Regions from separate parts of the Leucobacter sp. VD1 genome, predicted to be linked through region 1. Evidence: predicted binding sites of a transcription regulator. Region 1 holds the regulator's gene; each other region holds the start of a gene.
The links. Region 1 encodes HrcA, which represses chaperone genes, less so after heat shock. Its sites were predicted from a motif close to TTNGCACTCGNNNNNNNCGAGTGCNAA; they were not measured.

Region 1 (5,169 bases):
ACCAGAATATGCACCGGCGCCTGGGGCGCGATGTCGGGGAACGCGATGACGCGTTCGGTCTCCGCGAGAATCTCGACGGGGATCTCGCCCGAGACGATCTTGCCGAAAATGGTGTCCTGTGCCATGGATGAAGTCTATCGCCGTGCCGCGCAGTCCTACCAGCGACCGAGCGCGGCGCCGAGCACTGCGAGCGCGGCCGGCCCTGCAGAGGAGGTGCGCAGCACGGTGCTCCCGAGCACCAGCACCGATGCGCCCGCGGCTTCGAGTGCGTCGAGCTCAGCGTCGGCAAAGCCGCCCTCGGGACCGACGACGAGCACAATCTGTTCGGCTGCGCGAGCTTCGCTTTGACCGGCCCACTCCACGAGGCGGTTTCCGCTGCGGGGGTGCAGTGCCACAAGCTCAACACCGGGCTGGCCTGCGAGACGGCAGAGATCGTCGGTGGTCACCACCTCGCCGATCTGTGGCACCCTCGCACGGAGCGACTGCTTCGAGGCCTCGCGGGCGATCCGGGCCCACTTCGCAATACCCTTCGCTGCTTTGTCAGATGCGGATCCGGTGCCGCCGGCATCCCAGCGCGACACCGAGCGCGCAGCCTGCCAGGGCACGATGGCATCGACGCCGAACTCGGTGGCCTGCTCAACGGCCCGCTCATCTCGGTCGCCCTTCGCGAGCGCCTGCACAAGCACGAGCCGCTGGCCGGGCTCAGGCACCGTCTCGACGTGCTCGATGCGCACCGCGAAGCGATCCTTCGCCACCTCTTCAGCAACCCCCTCGCCGAGCGAGCCTGCGCCGTCACCCACGAGAATCCGCTCCCCCTGGCGCAGTCGGCTCACCCGCACCGCGTGGCGCGCTTCGTCACCGGTCACCTCGACGATCGCGCCCGGAGCGATCGCCCCGGCTGCGAGATCTTCGCGGTAGTAGAGGTTGGCCATTGTGGGCTAGCCCTGCCTGAAGAAGCGGTCGCGCAGCTTGCCGAAGAATCCCTGCTGGAACTCACCGAGATGCGGCGGCTCGTCGCCGCGCAGCGAGGCGAGCTGACGCACGAGATCCTGCTCGCGCTTCGAAAGCTTCGTGGGGGTGTTCACCTGCACCGCGATCTTCAGATCACCGCGGGTGGTGCTGCGCAAGCCCTGAATGCCGCGGCCGCGAACCGTGAGCACATCGCCCGACTGCGTGCCTGCGGCCAACTCGATCTCGACCTCACCATCAAGCGCCTGCAGCTTCGCCGCGGCACCGAGCACCGCGTCAGTCATCGACACCTGCATCGTGCAGAGCAGATCGTTGCCATCGCGGCTGAACACGTCGTGATGCATCACCCGGAACTCGATGAACAGGTCACCGTTGGGGCCGCCGCCGGGGCCGACCTCGCCGCCGCCGCGCATCTGCAGGCGCGTGCCCGTGTCGATGCCGGAGGGGATATCGACGGGGATCGTGCGACGCTCGCGCACCCGCCCCTTGCCTGCGCACTCCACGCACGGGTGCTCGATGACGGTGCCGTAGCCGTGGCAGCTGCCGCAGGGATGCATGGTGACGACGTTGCCGAACAGCGAGCGCACCTGCCGCTGCACCTGCCCCTGACCGCCGCACACATCACAAGTGACGGGCTGCGTGCCGGGCTGGCAGCAGCTGCCTTGACACACGCCACAGAGCACCGCGGTGTTCACGGTGATGTCGCGCTGCACACCGAAGATCACGTCTTCGAGAGAGACATCGACGCGGATCATGGCGTCGTCACCACGCTCGGTGCGCGAACGCGGGCCGCGCTGACCGCCGCCGAAGCCACCGCCGAAGAACGTCTCGAAGATATCGCCGAAGCCTGCCGCTCCGCCCTGGCCGCCGCCCATGTCGTAGCGCTGACGTTGCTCCGGGTCGCTCAGCACGTCGTAGGCGTGGGTGACGCTCTTGAAGCGCTCCGAGGCTTCTTCGCTCGGGTTGACATCGGGGTGCAGCTCGCGCGCGAGCCGGCGGTAGGCCTTCTTGATCTCTTCGGGCGTCGCCTCGCGCGACACGCCGAGGGTCTCGTAGTGGTCGGCCACGTTGTGCTCCTCAGGGGTGTTGTTCAATGAAACGGATAACCGGGCTGCGGGGCGGGACGCCCCGAGGTGCTACTGCTCCTCGCCCAGGAAGCGGTTGAGATAGCGTGCCACGGCACGCACGGCGGCGATGTTGCCGGCATAGTCCATGCGCACGGGCCCGAGCACGCCGAGCCGCGAGACCGAGTCGGCCTCCTGCTCGTAGCTGGAAGCGATCACCGAGGTCGCAGAGAGCCCGTAGGGGGCGTTCTCGCGGCCGATCGATGCGGCGACGTCGCGGCCATCACGGGCGAGTTCACCGAACAGTCGCAGCAGCACCACCTGCTCTTCGATGGCTTCAAGCACGGCCGGCAGTGAACCTGCAAACTCGCTCGGCCGTGACAGGTTCGCGGCACCCGCGACGGCAATGCGCTCACTGCGGTTGGCCTGCAGCTGGCTCAACACAACCGAAAGCACTCGACGCACCAGTTCGGCCTCAGCGGGCTGCGCCCAACTTTCGACGCCCTCGATCAGGCCCGTCACCGCTGCAACCGCCGTTTCGACGTCGGACCCCACAGCGGCCTCGGCGATCCGCTGCCTGAGCCCGTGCACCCACGCCTCGGTCACCTGCGAAGCCGGCAGCCACGCCACCTGCTGCTCGACGACGCCGCTGCCGAGAATGAGCACGCACAGCACCCGATCCTCGCCGATGGCCACAAGGTCGATGTGGCGCACCACCGTGCGCCGCAGCGACGGGTACTGGGCGACGGCCACCTGGTTGGTGAGCTGCGCGAGCAGCCGCACGGTGCGGGCCATCACATCATCAAGGTCGCTCGACTCCCCCAGAAAGCGTTCGATCGCGGATCGCTGCGCCGCACTGACGGGGCGGATCTTCGCGAGCGTGTCGACGTAGAGCCGGTAGCCCTTGTCGGTGGGCACACGACCGGAGGAGGTGTGGGGCTGTGCGATCAGCTCGTCTTCTTCGAGCAGCGCCATGTCGTTGCGAATCGTGGCGGCGGACACGCCGAAACTGTGCCTGTCCACAATCGCACGGGAGCCGACGGGCTCATTCGAGGAGACGTAGTCGCTCACGATCGCGTGCAGCACCGCCAGGCTGCGCTCCGACACCATGTCACGCCCCTCCTTCTTGGCACTCACCAACTCAGAGTGCCAAGTCTATCGCAGGCCCCTCTGCGCTGTCGGCAGCGAATCACGCCGTCGGCGAAACCCGGAGCCGGAAACAGCCGGGGCCATCCGTCAGCCAAGCAGACGATGCACCACGGTGTCTGCGAGCAGACGGCCACGCAGCGTCGGCACCACGCGCGCGATCCGTCCCGGCCCCGCAATCGCAGCCCTGCCGTCGATGAGACCGTCAGCGATGAGCTGCGGGATCGCACGGCGTTCCGCAGGCTTCAACACCTCGACGGGCAGACCGTCGGCGATCCGCGTCTCCAGCAGCACGCGCTCCTCGCGGCGCGCATCCTCGCTCAGCGTCTCGCGAGCGTGCGCCGGGGACACCCCCGCTGCAATGCGCTGCGCATAGGCGCCGGGATGCTTCACGTTCCACCAGCGCACCCCGCCGATGTGACTGTGAGCGCCGGGGCCCGCAGCCCACCAATCCTCGCCAGTCCAATACGAGAGATTGTGCCGCGAGCGGGTCTGCGGCGTGCGCGACCAGTTGCTGATCTCGTACCAGGAAAACCCCGCGGCCGCGAAACGAGCTTCGGCGAGCTCATACATCTCAGCGTGCAGATCCTCGTCGGGTGCCGGCACCTCGCCGCGCTTAATCTGCGCCGCGAGCTTCGTACCGGGCTCCACGATCAGGGCGTACGCCGAAATGTGATCGGGCTCGGTCGCGAGCGCGGCATCGATCGAGCGCTCCCAATCGGCGAGCGACTCCCCCGGCGTGCCGTAGATCAGGTCGACGCTCATCTGCAGGCCCGCCTCGCGCGCCCACCGCGTCACGAGCGGAATGCGCTCGGGGGTATGCGTGCGGTCGAGCGTGGCAAGCACATGCGGCACCGCCGACTGCATGCCGAAGCTGACGCGAGTGAACCCGGCCTCCGCGAGCGTCGCGAGATAGGCCGCATCGACCGAGTCAGGGTTCGCCTCGGTGGTCACCTCAGCTCCGGATTCGAGGCCCCACTCGTCGCGGATCCTGCCGAGCATCGCCGCGAGATCACTCGCGGGCAGCAAAGTGGGCGTGCCACCCCCGAAGAACACCGTCGACACCCGGCGCTCGGGTAGCCCCGCTCGCCGCAGCACCTCAGCACCGAAGCTCAGCTCATGCTGCACCTGCGCAGCGTAGTCATCGCGGCGGGTGCCGCCGAGTTCCGTGGCGGTGTAGGTGTTGAAGTCGCAGTAGCCACAGCGCACCCGACAGTAGGGCACATGCACGTAGACACCGAAGCGGCGCTCTGCTGCACCATCGGCGACACCGAAAGGCAACGAACCGTCAGCCGGAGCGGGATCGCCCTCAGGCAGAATGCTCGGCATCGTCACCCGCATCCGCGCCGTCGTGGCCCGCGGCCTCGGATGCGGCTTCGGGATTGGATTCAGCTTCGATGCTCTTCGGAGCGTTCGGATCAACGACGGGCACCGCACCCGGTGCGAGCGCCGCGAGCTGCGCCCTCACTGCCTCGACAGCGACGCGCAGATCAGCGCGAGCTTTCAAGCCCAGCAGACCGCTCTTCGGTGCCGCGAGGAAGCCGCGCGCAACAGCCCACACCGTGTCATCTTCGCGATGCTCCACAAGAAACAGCTGCTCGCCAACGGCACCGGCCTCATCGCAAGTGCCCCACGCGAATCCCGAGCTCCGCTCCTCATCCACCGTGTAGACGATCAGCACACTGCGGGGATCCTGCCCAGGCGCGTGCAGCACAGCGGTGGTGCCGGCCACCAAATATGCCTCGCCGTCAGGACCGAACTGCTCTTCGATCTCGCCCGCGGCCTGCGGCGTGCCGGCGTCGTCAAAACTCACACCGGCGTAGCGCTCACCAGAGCCACGCACCACATCGGCGACGGCGACACCGCTGCCGCGCTGCGCACCCCAGGTCATCAGCAGGCTCGATGCCAGCAGAAAACGCTCCTGCCCACTGCCCAAGCGCAGCGACTCCTCATAGGGAGTCGTGCCCTCCGGCGGAAAGCGCAGCAAATC
Region 2 (5,169 bases), 660 kb from region 1:
AGGCCTGTGGGTGACAGATATCGGGGCGGCGGCATGCGACGGGTCTCCCAGGAGGTGCTGGGCCCCCACCGGGTGCGGGGCTCTGGCAGGAGCGCCTCCGTACTGGTGTTGCGGCTCTGCGCTCGCGGGCTGGGCATCGAAGAGCGGCGGCGGGTCGAGCTGTCGAAGCGCGGCGCCGAACATGTCTCGTGTGATCGGAGCGCGAGTCGGCGTGGCTGCGGGGACGAGCCTGATGAGCGGGCCGGTTCGCGGATCGCCGAGGCGCAGCTCGGTGGGGGCCATGATGGCCTCACGCGCGATTCGCTCCTCACCGATGTAACTGCCGTTGCTCGAACCGAGATCTTCGACGAACCAGCCCTGCTTGTAGCCGATGACCAGGTGCCGACGCGACACGATCGGGGTGTCGAGGCGGAGGTCGGGATGCCCTGACCTGCCGACCACGAAGAATGTGCCGGGCAGCACCGTATGCCGTGTTCCGTCGCTGATGACTTCCAGCCTCGGCGAGAGCACCGCACCGCCGGTCATCGGCCCACCTGCCGAAACACCAGCGTCACCCCGCCGAGCATGATGCGCTGCGGAAGCAGGTAGGGGGTTCCCGGTGCCGCCAAGGGCGCCGAGGCATCGGAACCGAGGCAGGTGCCGTTCGTGGAGCCCAGATCGGTAATCCACCAGCGGCTGCCGTCGAACTCGAGCAGCGCGTGCATCAGCGAAATCATGCGGCTCGGGTCGACGATCTTCACGAGCTGCTCCACGCTGCCGCGTGTGGTGCGGGGGCGCCGGCCGAGGATCACGCGGCGGGCGAGGAGCTTGGCTGCGGTGCCGTCTGGGAGGAACAGTTCGACGCCGCTCTCGCCCGGGGTGACCGGTGTAGCCGGCCCATCGGCGGGAGACGCAAGTGGCGCAGCGCCGGCAGGAGCCACGGGCCGCGGCCAGCCACCGCCCGGGATCGTGGTCATCTCGGCGTCGGTGTCGGGGTGCCCTTCGCTCACCAGTGCGTCTCGCAGCCGGTGCAGCATGTCATAGAAGCGGATCGCCTGCACCGGAAGCTCGGCACCTGCCGCAAGCTTCGCATCGGATCGCGCAAGGAAGCTCTCGACCATCCGCACCCGAAGTTCGTTGTCGCATCTCTGCCAGATATAGCGCCGAAGCGCTTCATCGGCCGACGGGTGCTCGGCGACGTCGAAGGCCAGCGACGCATCGGCGGTAAGAGCCTGCTGCAACTGCGGGAGGGTGGATCCCGGGTGGAGTTGGGGCCTGTGCGAGCCGCTCAGGGCGAACTGCGACATACTCGGAAGTTCCTCCACGGGCGCTGGGATGACTCCTGCGATTCTAACAGCTCACGCACATGCGATCATCCCGGAACACACAAACGCGGCGGCCGCACCCGAGGGTGCGACCGCCGCGTTTGCGAGAGGCTGTGGACTTAGAAGTCCATGCCGGCACCGGGGTCAGCCGGAGCCGCCGAGGCGGGCTCAGGCTTGTCGGCGACAACAGCCTCGGTGGTGAGGAAGAGGCCGGCGATCGATGCCGCGTTCTGCAGCGCCGAGCGGGTCACCTTGGCGGGATCGAGGATGCCCTGGGCGACGAGGTCACCGTACTCGCCGGTGGCGGCGTTGAGGCCGTGACCGGTGGGGAGATTGGCGACGCGATCCGCAACAACACCGGGCTCGAGGCCCGCGTTCTGAGCGATCTGACGCAGCGGTGCCTCGATAGCAGCGCGCACGATCTTCGCACCCACGGCCTCATCAGCCGAGAGCTCCAGCGTGTCGAAGACGTCCTTGCCGGCCTGGATCAGGGCGACACCGCCGCCGGGCAGCACGCCCTCTTCGACAGCAGCCTTGGCGTTGCGCACGGCATCTTCGATGCGGTGCTTGCGCTCCTTGAGCTCGACCTCGGTCGCAGCGCCAGCCTTGATGACGGCGACGCCACCGGCGAGCTTCGCAAGGCGCTCCTGCAGCTTCTCGCGGTCGTAATCGCTGTCGGTCGACTCGATCTCGCGGCGGATCTGAGCCACGCGGCCCTGGATCTGCTCCTCGTCGCCGCCACCCTGGACGATGGTGGTCTCGTCCTTGGTGATGATGACCTTGCGGGCGCTGCCGAGCATGTCGAGGGTGGCGTTCTCGAGCTTGAGGCCGACCTCCTCGGAGATGACGGTGCCGCCGGTGAGGATCGCGATGTCCTGCAGCATGGCCTTGCGGCGATCGCCGAAGCCGGGAGCCTTGACAGCAGCCGACTTGAAGATGCCGCGGATCTTGTTGAGCACGAGGGTGGCAAGCGCCTCACCCTCGACGTCCTCAGCGATGATGAGGAGCTGCTTACCCGACTGGATCACGGGATCAACGACGGGGAGCAGATCCTTGATGTTGGAGACCTTGCTGTTGACGATGAGGATGTAGGGATCCTCGAAGACCGCCTCCTGGCGATCAGCGTCGGTGACGAAGTAGGCCGAGAGGTAGCCCTTGTCGAAGCGCATGCCCTCGGTGAGCTCGAGCTCGGTGCCGAAGGTGTTCGACTCCTCGACGGTAACGACGCCCTCCTTGCCGACCTTGTCGATCGCCTCGGCGATGAGCTTGCCGATCTGCTCGTCAGCGGCCGAGATCGAAGCGGTGGCAGCGATCTCGTCGGTGGTCTCGATCTCCTTCGCGTTTTCGAGGAGCTTGGCCGAGACAGCTGCGACAGCCTTCTCGATGCCCTTCTTGATCGCGATGGGGTCGCTGCCGGCGGCAACGTTGCGCAGGCCCTCGCGCACGAGCGCCTGAGCGAGCACAGTGGCGGTGGTGGTGCCGTCGCCCGCGACGTCGTCGGTCTTCTTGGCGACCTCCTTGACCAGCTCGGCGCCGATCTTCTCGTACGGGTCGTCGAGCTCGATCTCCTTGGCGATCGAAACGCCATCGTTGGTGATCGTGGGGGCGCCCCACTTCTTCTCGAGAACGACGTTGCGGCCGCGCGGGCCGAGCGTCACCTTGACGGCGTCGGCGAGGATGTTCAGACCCCGCTCAAGTCCACGACGCGCTTCCTCATCAAACGCAATGATCTTTGCCATGTGTTTCGCCCCTCCCGGACGTCTCTACTGATGGTGGGCTCCGTGCCGGCGCCGGGCACCGACGCACGGATGTTTTAGCACTCAGTCGATTCGACTGCTAACACCAATCTTGGCACTCAAGCATGCCGAGTGCAAGCAGCGTTGCTCGCGAGGAGCGAACACGCAGGGAGCGCGAAGTGCTCCACAGAAGACTGCCCCGGCAGACGAGGGCTACGGCGCGGGCAGCGTCGCAGGGTCGACAGGCTCGCCGGTTTCAGGGTTGACCGGCCAGCCGGAATCCGGGTCGATCAGCCAGCCCGTGCCCGGATCAATGAGACGCCCGGTTTCCGCGTCGATCTGGTAGCCCGTTGCGGGATCAACCTGAGTCTCCTCCGCGGCCGGGCTCTGGGTCTCCCCCAGGCCGGGCCCGGCATAGTCAGCTCCCAGCAGCACGATGAGGCGCGCGCCGTACTCCTGATAGGTGTCGGCCGGGTAAGTGGAGATGCCGCCCAGCTTCGCGGCAAGACCCGCAGCAGCAGAGGCGTCAGCGGGGTCGGAGTAGAAGACTGCGGAGATCTGCACATCGCTGGCAGCCGCGCTGCCACTGAACAGAATGGTGCCCCACTGCTGCTCGGTGATGATCTGATCGACAGCGGCGGCAAGATTCGGGGTGGGGGTGCCGTTGAGCACCGCGACAGTTGCGGCGGGGTCGAGAATCGCCTCAGGCGCTTTGGTTGAGCTCGACGAACTCGAGGGGGTATCGCCAGCGAACTTACCGGCGTTGCCGATCCCCGTGACAATGGCGATACCAACGGTGGTGAGCAGCGCAAAGCCGAGCAGCCCAGCGATCAGGTACTGCCAGACATAGCGAGGACGAGGAGTGATGCGGTGCGCGCCGACACGACCGCTGCGCGGCACCCTGTCGAAACGATCTTCCGGGTAGTCCTGGCGCACGCCACGAGTGGTGCTCGTGTCTTCGATCTTCTGCGCCAAGCCTGCTCCCGTTCCTTCGCCCGCGGCCCCTGCCCCGCGGATTCCACTAGCGTACCCCGACCATCCCTGACAGTTCTCCAGCTGAGGGGTGAGTTGATCGCGACAACGCTTCGCGTTGTCTACAGCGAATCTCCTCCGTGCTCCGCACGTCGGCTGGCTCGTAAGCCAGCGCCGGATCGCGACAACGCTTCGCGTTGTCTACAGCGAATCTCCTCCGTGCTCCGCACGTCGGCTGGCTCGTAAGCCAGCGCCGGATCGCGACAACGCTTCGCGTTGTCTACAGCGAATCCGGCGCATATATCGCGCGGGCGAGGCCGTCGATCACGTCGGGGATCCGCGTGCCGCCCGCGAAGAGCACCGCATCGTCGACATCAATGATGCGACGATGCTGCCCCGCCGAGGTGAGCGCGATACTCGGTTGCGCCTGCAGCAGCCCGTCAACCCCGCCCGCACTGTCGAGGCCCTTCGTCATCACGATGATGATGTCGGGGTCCATCGCGATCAGCGCCTCCTCCGTCATCGGCTTCTCGCCGTTCCAGCCGATCTCGGCGGCCACATCGACGGCACCCACCGAGCGGATCAGTGAATCCACACCGCTGCCCTCACCGAAGAGATAGAAGACGCCCGCGGTGCCGCGCACATACAGGAACGCCACCCGAGGCAGTTTCGAGGTGTCTTCGGGCAGCAAGCGCTGCACCTCTGCCTCCTTGGCTGCAATGGCCTCGCGCAGCGAGTCGACAAGGGTGGGGCCTGCGGTGCCCACCCCGAGTGCGTCGGCAACCTGCTGGGCAGTAACAAAGCTGCTCTCGGCATCGACCGCCCGATCCACGGTGACCACGGGAATCCCGGCATCGCGCAGCTGCAGCACCACATCGCTGGGCCCGATACTGCCGTCGGTGATGATGAGGCTTGGGTTGAGCGCGAGCACGCTTTCGGCGTCGATCGAGTGGCCGTCTTTCGTGACGACTGGTACATCGTCGGAGCCCGGGAAGGTGGTGGAGATGTCGCGACCCACAATGTTGTCTGCGAGACCGAATGCGGTGACGAGTTCGCCGACGGATCCGCTGAGCGAGAGCGGCACGATGCGCGAGTTATCGGTGACCGTCACGTCGGTGTCGCCGGAGCGGTCGTGGGAGACAACAGTGACGGGGAGC
Region 3 (5,169 bases), 510 kb from region 1:
GCCGCCCCGGCACCTCAGAGCACCCCCGGCAAGACGCTCGGCATTGTGGGCCTGATCGTCGCGTTCCTCATGCCGCTCATCGGCCTGATTCTCAGCATCGTTGCTGTGGTGCAGTCGCGCAAGGTCGGCGCGAGCAACGTGCCCGGCATCGTCGGCATCGTGATCGGCGCTCTCGGCACCATCGGCTACATCATCCTCATCATCACCCTCGTCGGCCTCGCCGGTGTGGGCGTCGACGCGGTGCAGCAGTGCATGAACGGCGCCGAGTTCGTTGAGATCGCCGGGCAGACCGTTTCCTGCGCCGATGTGAACTACTGATCGACGCGTGACCTGCGGGGCGGGTTCGGGATTGTCCCGGATCCGCCCCGCTTCGTGTTTCCGTGCTGGTTCGCGCTATCTCGCCGCGAACCTCATCGGGGAATCGGGAACGCAACAGCTGCTGCGGTCAGCAGCGCTCCGTCAGCAGTGCGGTGTGACGGCCGTGCTCATCGCGTGTGAGGAAGAGCGTGGCACTGTGCGCGCCGCGCAGCTTCAGGCGGCGTCGCAGCGCTGCAGGATCCACGTCGGCACCGCGCTTCTTGATCTCGAGCGTGCCGATCTCGCGGGCCGCGAGGGCATGCCGCAGATCCTTCTCGCGGGGGCTGAGCGTTTCGAGCACCCGGAATCCGCTCGCGAAAGGTGTGTCGACGTGCGTATCGCTGGTGAGGTAGGCGATCCCGGCCGACAACATTCCGGCTCCCGTCTGTTCAGCAAGGGTGCCGATCAGACGGGCGCGAATCACCGCACCGTCGGGTTCGTAGAGGTAGTCGCCGAGGCTGCGCACCTCAGCGTCGTCGGCGTCGTGCGCGGCCGTGAGTTCGGCGCTGTCATCGGTGCCGCGCAGCACCAGCGCTGCCCGTCGCACGCCGGATCGTGCGGCGGATCCGAACCAGAGCCCGGTCTCAACGAGCTGGCCGTCGACCGAAATCCACTGGGCCTCGGCAGTGTCGGGGATGAGTTCGCGGTCGAGGCCGGGGCCGAGCTTGATGCCCGTCGGCCGTTCATCGGCGAGGCCGAAGGCGAAACGCAGCGAGGGCGAGTAGTCGTCGGGTGAGGCGAGCCTGCGGGTGCCGCTGTGCCCGGCTGTGCGTCGGGCCGGGTCGAGAAATGCGGCTTCGGCATCGCCAGGGCCGATCGCCTCTGCATCGCCGACGCGCACGAACGGCTGCGAGGCGCCGAGGCGTGCGGCGGCAATGGAGAGGTTGTGCTGGGCGAATGCTGCGGTGAGGGGGTCGAGTTCGACGGGGTGCACGGTGAGGCCCGCTTCGAGAAACGCCAGAGACTCTGCGCCGATACCGCAGCCGAGATCGGCGACGGAGTGACAGCCGGCTTTGCGGAAGCGCTCGGCGTGCAGCGCGGCGACGCGCGCCCGGGTGGCCTGTTCCAGGGCGGCGCGCGTGAAGAGCATGTCTGCGGCTCGCTCACCGAACTTCGCTGCGGCGCGGGCTTGCAGATCGGTCTGCGTCAGCGCCGCTGCGAGCAGATCGGGGTCGGTGCCGTCGGCGCGGAGGGCTCGTGCGAGCTGGTCGAGGCTGCGCCCTTCAGCGAGCCCGGCAGTGATGCGGGCGAGGAGGCGTGCGCCTGTTGGAGCGGTGAGTTGCTCCCAACCGGGGGAGGCGAGTGCTGTGCGCTCGCCCGCCCCGGTGGTGCCGTCTGCTCCGGTTGCTGTCACCGCGGTGGCGGTCAGTAGCCGCTCGCCGAAATGGCGAAGCCGATGGCGACGATGTAGAAGAGCAGCAGCAGCACCCAGAAGCCGATTGCCACGTAGCCGACGATGAGGCCGGCGATTGCCATGCCGCGCCCGCTCTCGCCGGTGCGCTTGATCTGATTCAGTGAGATGTGCCCCATCACGACGCCGCCGATCGCGAAGAGCGCGAAGGTGAAGAGGCCGACGATGCTTGCGATCATCGAGAGGATTGCGAGCGTGTTGGTGGGTGCGGAGGTGACATACGCGGCCTGGTAGCTCTGCTGCGCATAGGGCTGTGAGTACGCCTGCTGGGGCGCAGCATACTGCGGCTGCTGCGGCTGCTGCGGCTGCGCGTACACCGGTGCGGCGTACTGCGGCTGCTGGCTCGCGTTGCCCGCCTCGGGTTGCTGGGGGGAGTCGCCGACGGGCGGCTGGGGGTGAGTCACGGGGTTCCTTTCGGCGAACGAGGTGCGACGGCGGGGCGTCGGCGGATCAGTAGTAGAGATCGGATCCGCTGATCATGCTGCCCATCGAAGCGAACATCATGGCGATGAAGCCGATGTAGGCGATGAGGAAGATCGCGAGAAACGCGAAGTAGGCGTAGCCGACGATCATGCCTGTCAGTGCGAGGCCGCGACCGGCGTCGCCGGTGCGCTTGATCTGGGAGAGGCCCATGTGACCGAAGACGATGCCCGCGATGGGCACGAGGAAGCCGAAAATGACGGCGAGGACCGCGTAGGTGTTGGTGTCGCCGAGGGTGGTGGCCACGGCCGACTGCGGACGGTAGGCGGTACGCGGTGCGGCCTGCTGCTGGTACTGTGCGGCGTTCGTATCGGCCTGGGGTGCCGCGGCATGCGGTGCCGCGGGGTAGGGCGTCGTGGGCTGCGTGCCGGGCTGCTGGGGAGGGATCGGGGTGGTCATGACTGCTCCTCGAGCGGTTGCTGGATCCCGATCCGCGGGATGCGCATCGGCTGTTCCTTCTGATTCTAGGCGGCGCGGGGAAGAAGAATCTTGGTCGATGGCGGCGGATCCCGTTCGCTGTTGGCGATCCGCCGTCGTCCGGCTGGCACTCCCCTTGCGAGAGTGCTAGCCGGGGTTCTAAACTCTGCTGTAGAGCGCTCGCACGAGGCGGGCGCGAGAGAACGTTCAGACATTGGAAAGAGGTCAACCGTGTCGGTAGCCATCAAGCCGCTCGAGGATCGTATCGTCATCAAGCAGGTCGAGGCAGAGCAGACCACCGCGTCCGGTCTGGTGATTCCGGACAGCGCGAAGGAGAAGCCCCAGGAGGGCGAGGTCGTCGCAGTGGGCCCCGGCCGCGTGGCTGACAGCGGCACCCGCATCCCCCTCGACGTCGCCGTGGGCGATGTAGTGATCTACTCGAAGTTCGGTGGCACCGAGGTGAAGGTCGGCGGCGCCGACTACCTCGTGCTCTCGGCTCGCGACATCCTCGCGGTGGTCGAGCGCTAAGACGCTTCCTCGCGAACAGGCCGGGCCCCGATCTCAGGATCGGGGCCCGGCCTGTTTGTGCTGCGGCGGGAATAGACTGGGCCGGTGAAACTTTCGCGCGCAGGGCTGGGATATGGGTTGGGCGCATATCTCATCTGGGGTATCTTTCCCTTCTACTTCGGCCTCATTGCGATGGTCGGGCCCTTCGAGGTGGTGCCCTGGCGCGTCGGTGCGACCCTCGCTTTCTGCGTGATCCTCGTCTCGGTGACCCGTCGGTGGGGGCAGGTGGGCGCCATTTTGCGCGCTCCTCGGCTCTTCGGGTGGTTCGCGCTGTCGGCCGTGCTGCTCTACGCGAACTGGCAGCTGTTCGTGATCGGTGTGATGACGGGCCATGTGCTTGAGACCTCGCTTGGCTACTTCATCAACCCGCTCTTTACGATCCTTATCGGCGTGGTCGTGCGCAAGGAGCGTCTCACCAGGCCGCAGTGGTGGGCTGTGGGCGTCGCTGCGGTCGGTGTTGCGACCGCCGCGGTTGCGTACGGTGCGTTCCCGTGGATTGCGCTCGGCATCGCGGGATCGTTCGGCCTGTACGGCGCAGTGCACAAGCATGCGGGGGAGCAGGTCGACGGCATCACCGGCCTCACCGTGGAAACATTCGCCTCGCTGCCGATCGCGATCGTGCAGCTGCTCATCGTTGCGGGGCTGTCCGGGATCGGCGTCTTCTCGTTCGGGCCAGGCGTCACAGCGCTGGTCATGCTCAGCGGCATCATGACGGCCGTGCCGCTGATCCTGTTCGGGGAGGCAACGCGGCGTCTGCCGCTGTCGTATCTGGGCTTCTTGCAGTTTCTTACCCCGATCCTCGGCTTCTTGTACGGCTACTTCGTGATGCACGAGGAGATGCCGTTCAGTCGCTGGATCGGGTTTGTCGCGGTGTGGATCGCGCTCGTGATCCTCATCGCCGATATGTTCGCTCAGCTCAAACGTTCGCCCAGCGCGCAGACGAACACCGGCCCCATTCCCTTAGACTAAATGGGGGAGGCGCCGTGATCCGGTTGCCTGCACCCATCGGCCCACTCCCACAGCAAAAGAGGTTCCATGGAACAGCGTGACCCCTTCGCGTTCACCGGTCTGACTTACGACGACGTGCTGCTGCTTCCTGCGCACACCGACGTCATCCCGAGCGATGCGGACACCTCCACCCAGCTCACCCGCCGGATCCGGCTGAATATCCCGCTGATTTCCGCTGCCATGGACACGGTCACCGAGACCCGTATGGCTGTTGCGATGGCTCGCAACGGCGGTCTGGGTATCCTGCACCGCAATCTGTCGATCCAGGATCAGGCAGAGATGGTGGATCGTGTCAAGCGCAGTGAGGCCGGCATGATCACGAACCCGGTCACCACCTCGGTTGACGCGACCGTGGCCGAGGTCGACGCCCTGTGTGGCGAGTATCGTGTGTCGGGCCTTCCCGTGGTGGACTCGAACGGCGTGCTGCTCGGCATCATCACGAACCGCGACATGCGCTTCATCGACCCGAAGGATCGCTCGCAGGTGCGGGTTTCCGAGGCGATGACGAAGATGCCGCTGATCACGGGCCCGGTGGGCATTTCCCGCGACGACGCCGCGGCGATCTTCCGCCAGCACAAGATCGAGAAGTTGCCCCTCGTCGATGGCGAGGGCCGCCTCACCGGTCTCATCACGGTGAAAGACTTCGACAAGGAAGAGCAGTACCCGCTCGCCACGAAGGATGACGCAGGCCGCCTGCGCGTAGGCGCTGCCGTTGGCTTCTTCGGTGATGCGTGGAAGCGCGCCGGCGAACTCATCGACGCCGGTGTCGACGTGCTCGTGGTCGACACCGCCAACGGCGACAGCAAGGGCGTGCTCGACATCATCGCGAAGATCAAGAGCGATCCGGCGTTCGCCGGCGTCGACGTAATCGGCGGCAACGTGGCAACCTACGCAGGGGCGAAGGCGATCGTTGACGCCGGCGCCGATGC
Region 4 (5,169 bases), on a different contig from region 1:
CGTTCAGTTCGATGACGCGGGTCGTGCCGGGGTGGTGCGCGGCCAGCTGGTCGGCGGCGGCGACGGAACCGGCGAAGCGGATCGCCCCGTCGCGCACCAGCAGGGACTCTGCCCAGGGTTGTGCGTCGTCGGCGGTGAAGATGCGCCCGCCGCGGTAGTGGGTGAGTGAGTGCGACATAGGTCCTTCCCGGTTTCCATATAGGGTATCGGCTTGCCGGGGTGCCCGAGGGGACCTCCGATTTTTGCCCTGGCCTGAAACGCGCTAGAGTAAAGCTCGCGTGAAAACGCAATCGGGATGTGGCGCAGCTTGGTAGCGCACGTCGTTCGGGACGACGGGGTCGCAGGTTCAAATCCTGTCATCCCGACCACGAAAGCCGCGGAAACCTCATGGTTTCCGCGGCTTTTTCGGTGGGTGAACTCGACCCGGCCACGGGGAGACTACTCCAACTCACGTGAGCAGGGGCGAGGACTGCGCCCCTGATGTGGCACGGCTGCGGCTCCCACAGCCCCTCCACGCGAGTACGCTGAGCATATGGTGGATCGCAACGACGCTCTGCCCGTGGTTCGAGCCGCGGGTCTGTCGGTTCGGCGCGGCCGGCGCACGGTGCTCGACGGCATCGGCTTTGAGATCCCGCGCGGGCAGGTCACCGGGCTGCTCGGCCCGTCGGGGTGCGGCAAGAGTACGCTGATGCGTTCGATCGTGGGCGTGCAGGCCGGGGTCGCCGGCGAGCTGAGCGTGCTCGGTGAGCGGGCGGGGTCGGCGCGGTTGCGTCGCCGCGTCGCCTACGCCACACAGGCCGCGTCGGTGTATGACGATCTCACGGTTGCGCAGAATCTGCGCTATTTCGCCCGCGTGCTCGGGGTTTCCAAGGGCGATGCGGATCGGGCGATCGAGCAGGTGGGTCTCGGCGAGTACGCCGGACATCGTGTCGAAGCGCTGAGCGGTGGGCAGCGCAATCGTGTCTCATTGGCGGCCGCACTGCTCGGGGATCCCGAGCTCGTGGTGCTGGACGAGCCCACTGTGGGCTTGGATCCGGTGCTGCGGGTGGAACTGTGGGGGCTCTTCCGGGAGCTCGCGGGCACGGGCACCACGCTGCTCGTCAGCAGCCATGTCATGGACGAGGCGCTGCGCTGCGACCGCCTGCTGCTGATGCGCGAGGGGCGCATCATCGCCGACACCTCACCTGGGGCCCTGCTTGCGCAGACCGACACCGACGACCCCGAGGCGGCATTCCTCGCGATCATCGCATCGCAGCCGGGCGACGGCACCTACCCGGTCTCGCCCCCGAATCCCACCGATCCGCCTCACCACGGGCGCCACAGCGCCGACAGTGCCGCTGCTTCAGGGGAGGCGCGATGAACCTCTCCCGCAGCTGCTCCACCGCTGGCCGCGTGCTGCGGCAGCTCAGCCACGATCCGCGCTCCATCGCCCTGCTGCTGCTCATGCCGAGTCTGCTCGTGGGCCTCTTCGCATGGCTGTTCGACGCGCAGCCGGGCGCGTTCTCGCGGCTCGGCGGGCCGATGCTCGCGCTGTTCCCCTTCATTCTGATGTTCATCATCACCTCGGTGACCACACTGCGGGAGCGGCGCTCGGGCACCCTTGAACGGCTGATGACCACCCCGCTCGGCAAGGGCGATTTCATCGTGGGGTACGCGCTCGCCTTCGGGCTCGCCGCCACGGTGCAGGCGGTGATCACTGTCGGCTTCGCGGTAATCGTCTGCGGGCTCGAGGTTTCCGGCCCGCTCTGGCAGCTCGGGCTCGTCGCCGTGGTCGACGCGCTGCTCGGCACCGGGCTCGGGCTGCTCGCCAGCGCCTTCGCGCGCACCGAGTTTCAGGCCGTGCAGTTCATGCCGGTGCTCGTGTTCCCGCAGATCCTTCTCGGCGGCCTGCTGATGCCGCGCGATCAGATGCCCGACGCGCTGCACACGATCTCCGACTGGCTGCCCCTCAGCTACGCGATCGACGCGGTGAACGCTGTGACGCGGGGCGACGAGGGCTGGGATCTCGGCCGGCCGCTCATCGTGATCGCCGCGGTGACGCTGGTGGCGCTCGGGCTCGCCGCGCTCACCCTGCGCCGTCGTACGCCGTAGATGAGAGGGGCGGATCGGGCGGTTCGCGCCGCGGCTGTACGTATTCACGCCCGTCGAGCGGCGGCCCTTCAGGCCTCCGCCCGGCGGTTCCACAGCTGATGCGTGAGGCCGCTCGCGCTGGCGACCGTTTCGAGCGTGAAGCGATCCTCGAATCCGGTCACGCCCTCCCACAGGCTCACCCCTCGGCCCAGCGTGATGGGCACGACGATGACGTGCATGAAGTCGACGAGATCGGCGCTCAAAAACTGGCGGATCGTTGTCGGGCCGCCGCCGATCCGCACATCCTGATCACCCGCAGCCTGCTGTGCCTGCCGCAGCGCCTCCTCCGGCCCGGAGTCCATGAAGTGGAAGCTCGTGCCGTTCTCGAACACCATCGGTTCTCGCGGGTGATGGGTGAGGATGAAGCAGGGCGTCTTGAAAGGCGGCTCGTCGCCCCACCAGCCGCGCCAGCCGTCGTCGGGCCACGGCCCCTGCTGTGGGCCGAACTTGCGTCGCCCCATGATCTCGGCACCGATGCCCTGGCCCCACATGCTGAACAGTGCCCGGTCCAGCGTCACCGGCTCCGCAACCCGGTGCACACCCTCGATGACTCGTCCGTCGAACCAGTCGAAGAGGTGACGGGCGCCGCCGATCGGCTCATCGAAGGTGACGTACTCCCCGGCGGAGAACCCGTCGAGCGACACGAACTGATTGTGCACGCGCGTGCGAGTCATGATGCCTCCAGCGGATCGGGCGGGGCCGGCCCCCGCTCGGCTGAGCGGGCGTGACCGCGCACTCGCAGAGTAAATGATTGGGGCCAGTCACGCCACCCCTGACGTTTCTGCTCCTCAAGAGGTTGAAATGATGAGGGCTCCGTGCTTGCTCGAGAGAGCAGGCACGGAGCCCTCGTGCTAAACCGGGTTCGTGACGCAGCGTCTTGTGAGGCTATGAGGAAGAGTTCTCCAGCTGGGCGGGAGACGACCCCGAAGCCTGAATTGTCGAGGTCGCGCCTGCGGTGCTGGTCGACCGAACTTCTACCTTGCGCGGCTTTGCTCGCTCGCTCACCGGGATCGTGACGCAGAGAACGCCGTTGTCGTAGCTGGCGCTGATGCGCTCAGTGTCAATCCCCTGCCCCAGGCTCAGCTGGCGCAAGAAGCTCCCTGCGGTTCGTTCGCGGGTGATCCACTTCACGTGTTCGGCCTCCGGCAACGTGCGCTCGGCGCGGATAGTGAGAAGCTGCCCGTCGACATCGATGTCGACTGAACCGGGATCCATCCCGGGCAGGTCTGCCGTCAGCAAATAGTGGTCACCGTCTCGATAGAGATCCATCGGCATTTGCCGAGGCCCGCGAAGCGGATCGGAGAGGAGTGCATCCGCAATGCGTTCAACGTCGCGGAAGGGGTTGTAGCTGGCCATATTCGCACCTTTCTCTCATCGACTGACTTGTGTGTTGAAGTTGAGCTAATGCGACTCAACTTGTCTTGAGATTAGCACTCGAGCATTGAGAGTGCCAGATAGTTCGCTGATGGCAAACGCCGCGCAAGGTGGGTGCTGGTGGGTGGCATAGCACCGCGCGCTCCCCGCCCGCAATGGGCAGCGGCCAGGGCCTCGCGCTCGGTAGACTGCGGGCAGAGAGTGCAGGGGGTGCCATGACCGAGATGCAGGACATGACGGGCGGGCGCGAGCTCGTTATGGTGTCGAACCGGCTGCCGGTAGACCGGGTAGTCGAGCCCGACGGATCAACCTCGTGGCGCACCTCGCCAGGAGGCCTTGTCACCGCCGTCGCACCCATCGTGGAGCAGCTCGGCTGCCTCTGGGTGGGGTGGGTCGGCGCCGCCGATGAAACCCTTGAACCCTTCGAGATCGGCTCGATGCGGCTCGCACCCGTCGAACTCAGCGAAGACGACGTCGAGCTCTACTACGAGGGCTTCTCGAACGGCACGCTGTGGCCGCTCTACCACGACGTGATCGCCCGCCCCGACTTCCACCGCGTGTGGTGGGACCGCTATCAGCGGGTGAACCAGCGTTTCGCCGAGCGCGTCGCGCAGCACGCTGCGCAGGGCGCCATCGTGTGGGTGCACGACTATCAGCTGCAGCTCGTGCCCGAGATGCTGCGCGAGCTGCGCCCCGACCTCACCATCGCGTTCTTCCTGCACATCCCCTTCCCGCCCAGCCGCCTCTTCGCCCAGCTGCCCTGGCGCAAACGCGTCGTCGAGGGGTTGCTCGGTGCTGACGTGATCGGCTTCCAGCAGGTCACCGACGCGGTGGCCTTCCGCACGACTGCCGAGCGCTTCACCCGCGTGCCCGCCCTCGGCAACACCATCGTCGTGCCCGGCACCGCAGAGCACCATTCCCGCACGGTGCTCGCGCAGGAGTTCCCCATCTCCATCGACGCCGCAGCCTTCGCTGAGGTCGCCGCGCGGCCCGAGGTGCAGGAGCGCGCTCGCCAGATCCGCGCAGAACTCGGCAACCCGAAGACGGTGATGCTCGGCGTCGACAGGCTCGACTACACGAAGGGCATTCGCCACCGGCTGAAAGCTTTTGACGAGCTGCTCAGCGATGGCGAGATCGACGCCGGCGACGTTGTGCTGGTGCAGGTGGCGAGCCCGAGCCGAGAGCGAGTCGACGCTTACCGGCAGCTGCGCGACGAGGTCGAACTCACGGCGGGCCGCATCAACGGCGAGCATGGATCGCTCGGCCACGCCCCCCTCGTCTACCTGCACCGCGGCTACACCCGCGACGAGATGGTGGCGCTCTACCTCGCCGCCGACGTGCTGCTCGTCACCCCCTTGCGCGACGGCATGAACCTCGTCGCCAAAGAGTATGTGGCCTGCCGCACCGACGAGCAGGGCGTGCTGGTGCTGAGCGAGTTCGCGGGTGCCGCCGACGAACTGCGTGACGCGCTGCTCGTCAACCCGCACGACATTGAGGGGCTGAAAGCGGCCGTGGTGCGTGCCGTGCACATGCCCCGCGAAGAGCAGCGCCGCCGTATGCGCTCCTTGCGGCGCACTGTCTACGACAATGATGTGGCCCACTGGGCAACGGGATATCTCGGAGCGGTGCGCGCCGCCGCCGAGGCGCAGCGCCCGAGCCACACGG

Region 2: groL (chaperonin GroEL) is a predicted target of HrcA. The motif match lies at 3,118-3,144, and genes of this name have one in related genera.
Region 3: groES (co-chaperone GroES) is a predicted target of HrcA. The motif match lies at 2,790-2,816, and genes of this name have one in related genera.
Region 4: WFL22_RS10570 (Hsp20/alpha crystallin family protein) is a predicted target of HrcA. The motif match lies at 3,558-3,584, and genes of this name have one in related genera.

Annotation. Positions count from the first base shown of each region.
Region 1 covers NZ_JBBCPO010000001.1:759,655-764,823, reverse strand. Annotated here, with positions in the region: gene WFL22_RS03570 (histidine triad nucleotide-binding protein) at 1-125, opposite strand, end outside; gene WFL22_RS03565 (16S rRNA (uracil(1498)-N(3))-methyltransferase) at 156-932, opposite strand; gene dnaJ (molecular chaperone DnaJ) at 939-2,036, opposite strand; gene hrcA (heat-inducible transcriptional repressor HrcA) at 2,106-3,143, opposite strand; gene hemW (radical SAM family heme chaperone HemW) at 3,270-4,508, opposite strand; gene WFL22_RS03545 (DUF1990 family protein) at 4,489-5,169, opposite strand, start outside.
Region 2 covers NZ_JBBCPO010000001.1:97,681-102,849, reverse strand. Annotated here, with positions in the region: gene WFL22_RS00450 (ATP-binding cassette domain-containing protein) at 1-525, opposite strand, end outside; gene WFL22_RS00445 (FHA domain-containing protein) at 522-1,286, opposite strand; gene groL (chaperonin GroEL) at 1,424-3,043, opposite strand; gene WFL22_RS00435 (LytR C-terminal domain-containing protein) at 3,254-4,015, opposite strand; gene WFL22_RS00430 (heme/hemin ABC transporter substrate-binding protein) at 4,293-5,169, opposite strand, start outside.
Region 3 covers NZ_JBBCPO010000001.1:250,387-255,555, forward strand. Annotated here, with positions in the region: gene WFL22_RS01300 (DUF4190 domain-containing protein) at 1-318, shown strand, start outside; gene WFL22_RS01305 (class I SAM-dependent methyltransferase) at 446-1,600, opposite strand; gene WFL22_RS01310 (DUF4190 domain-containing protein) at 1,723-2,172, opposite strand; gene WFL22_RS01315 (DUF4190 domain-containing protein) at 2,219-2,647, opposite strand; gene groES (co-chaperone GroES) at 2,897-3,193, shown strand; gene rarD (EamA family transporter RarD) at 3,278-4,201, shown strand; gene guaB (IMP dehydrogenase) at 4,268-5,169, shown strand, end outside.
Region 4 covers NZ_JBBCPO010000003.1:335,503-340,671, forward strand. Annotated here, with positions in the region: gene WFL22_RS10545 (amidohydrolase) at 1-178, opposite strand, end outside; tRNA gene WFL22_RS10550 (tRNA-Pro) at 292-368, shown strand; gene WFL22_RS10555 (ABC transporter ATP-binding protein) at 533-1,360, shown strand; gene WFL22_RS10560 (ABC transporter permease) at 1,357-2,091, shown strand; gene WFL22_RS10565 (dihydrofolate reductase family protein) at 2,160-2,804, opposite strand; gene WFL22_RS10570 (Hsp20/alpha crystallin family protein) at 3,016-3,486, opposite strand; gene WFL22_RS10575 (bifunctional alpha,alpha-trehalose-phosphate synthase (UDP-forming)/trehalose-phosphatase) at 3,720-5,169, shown strand, end outside.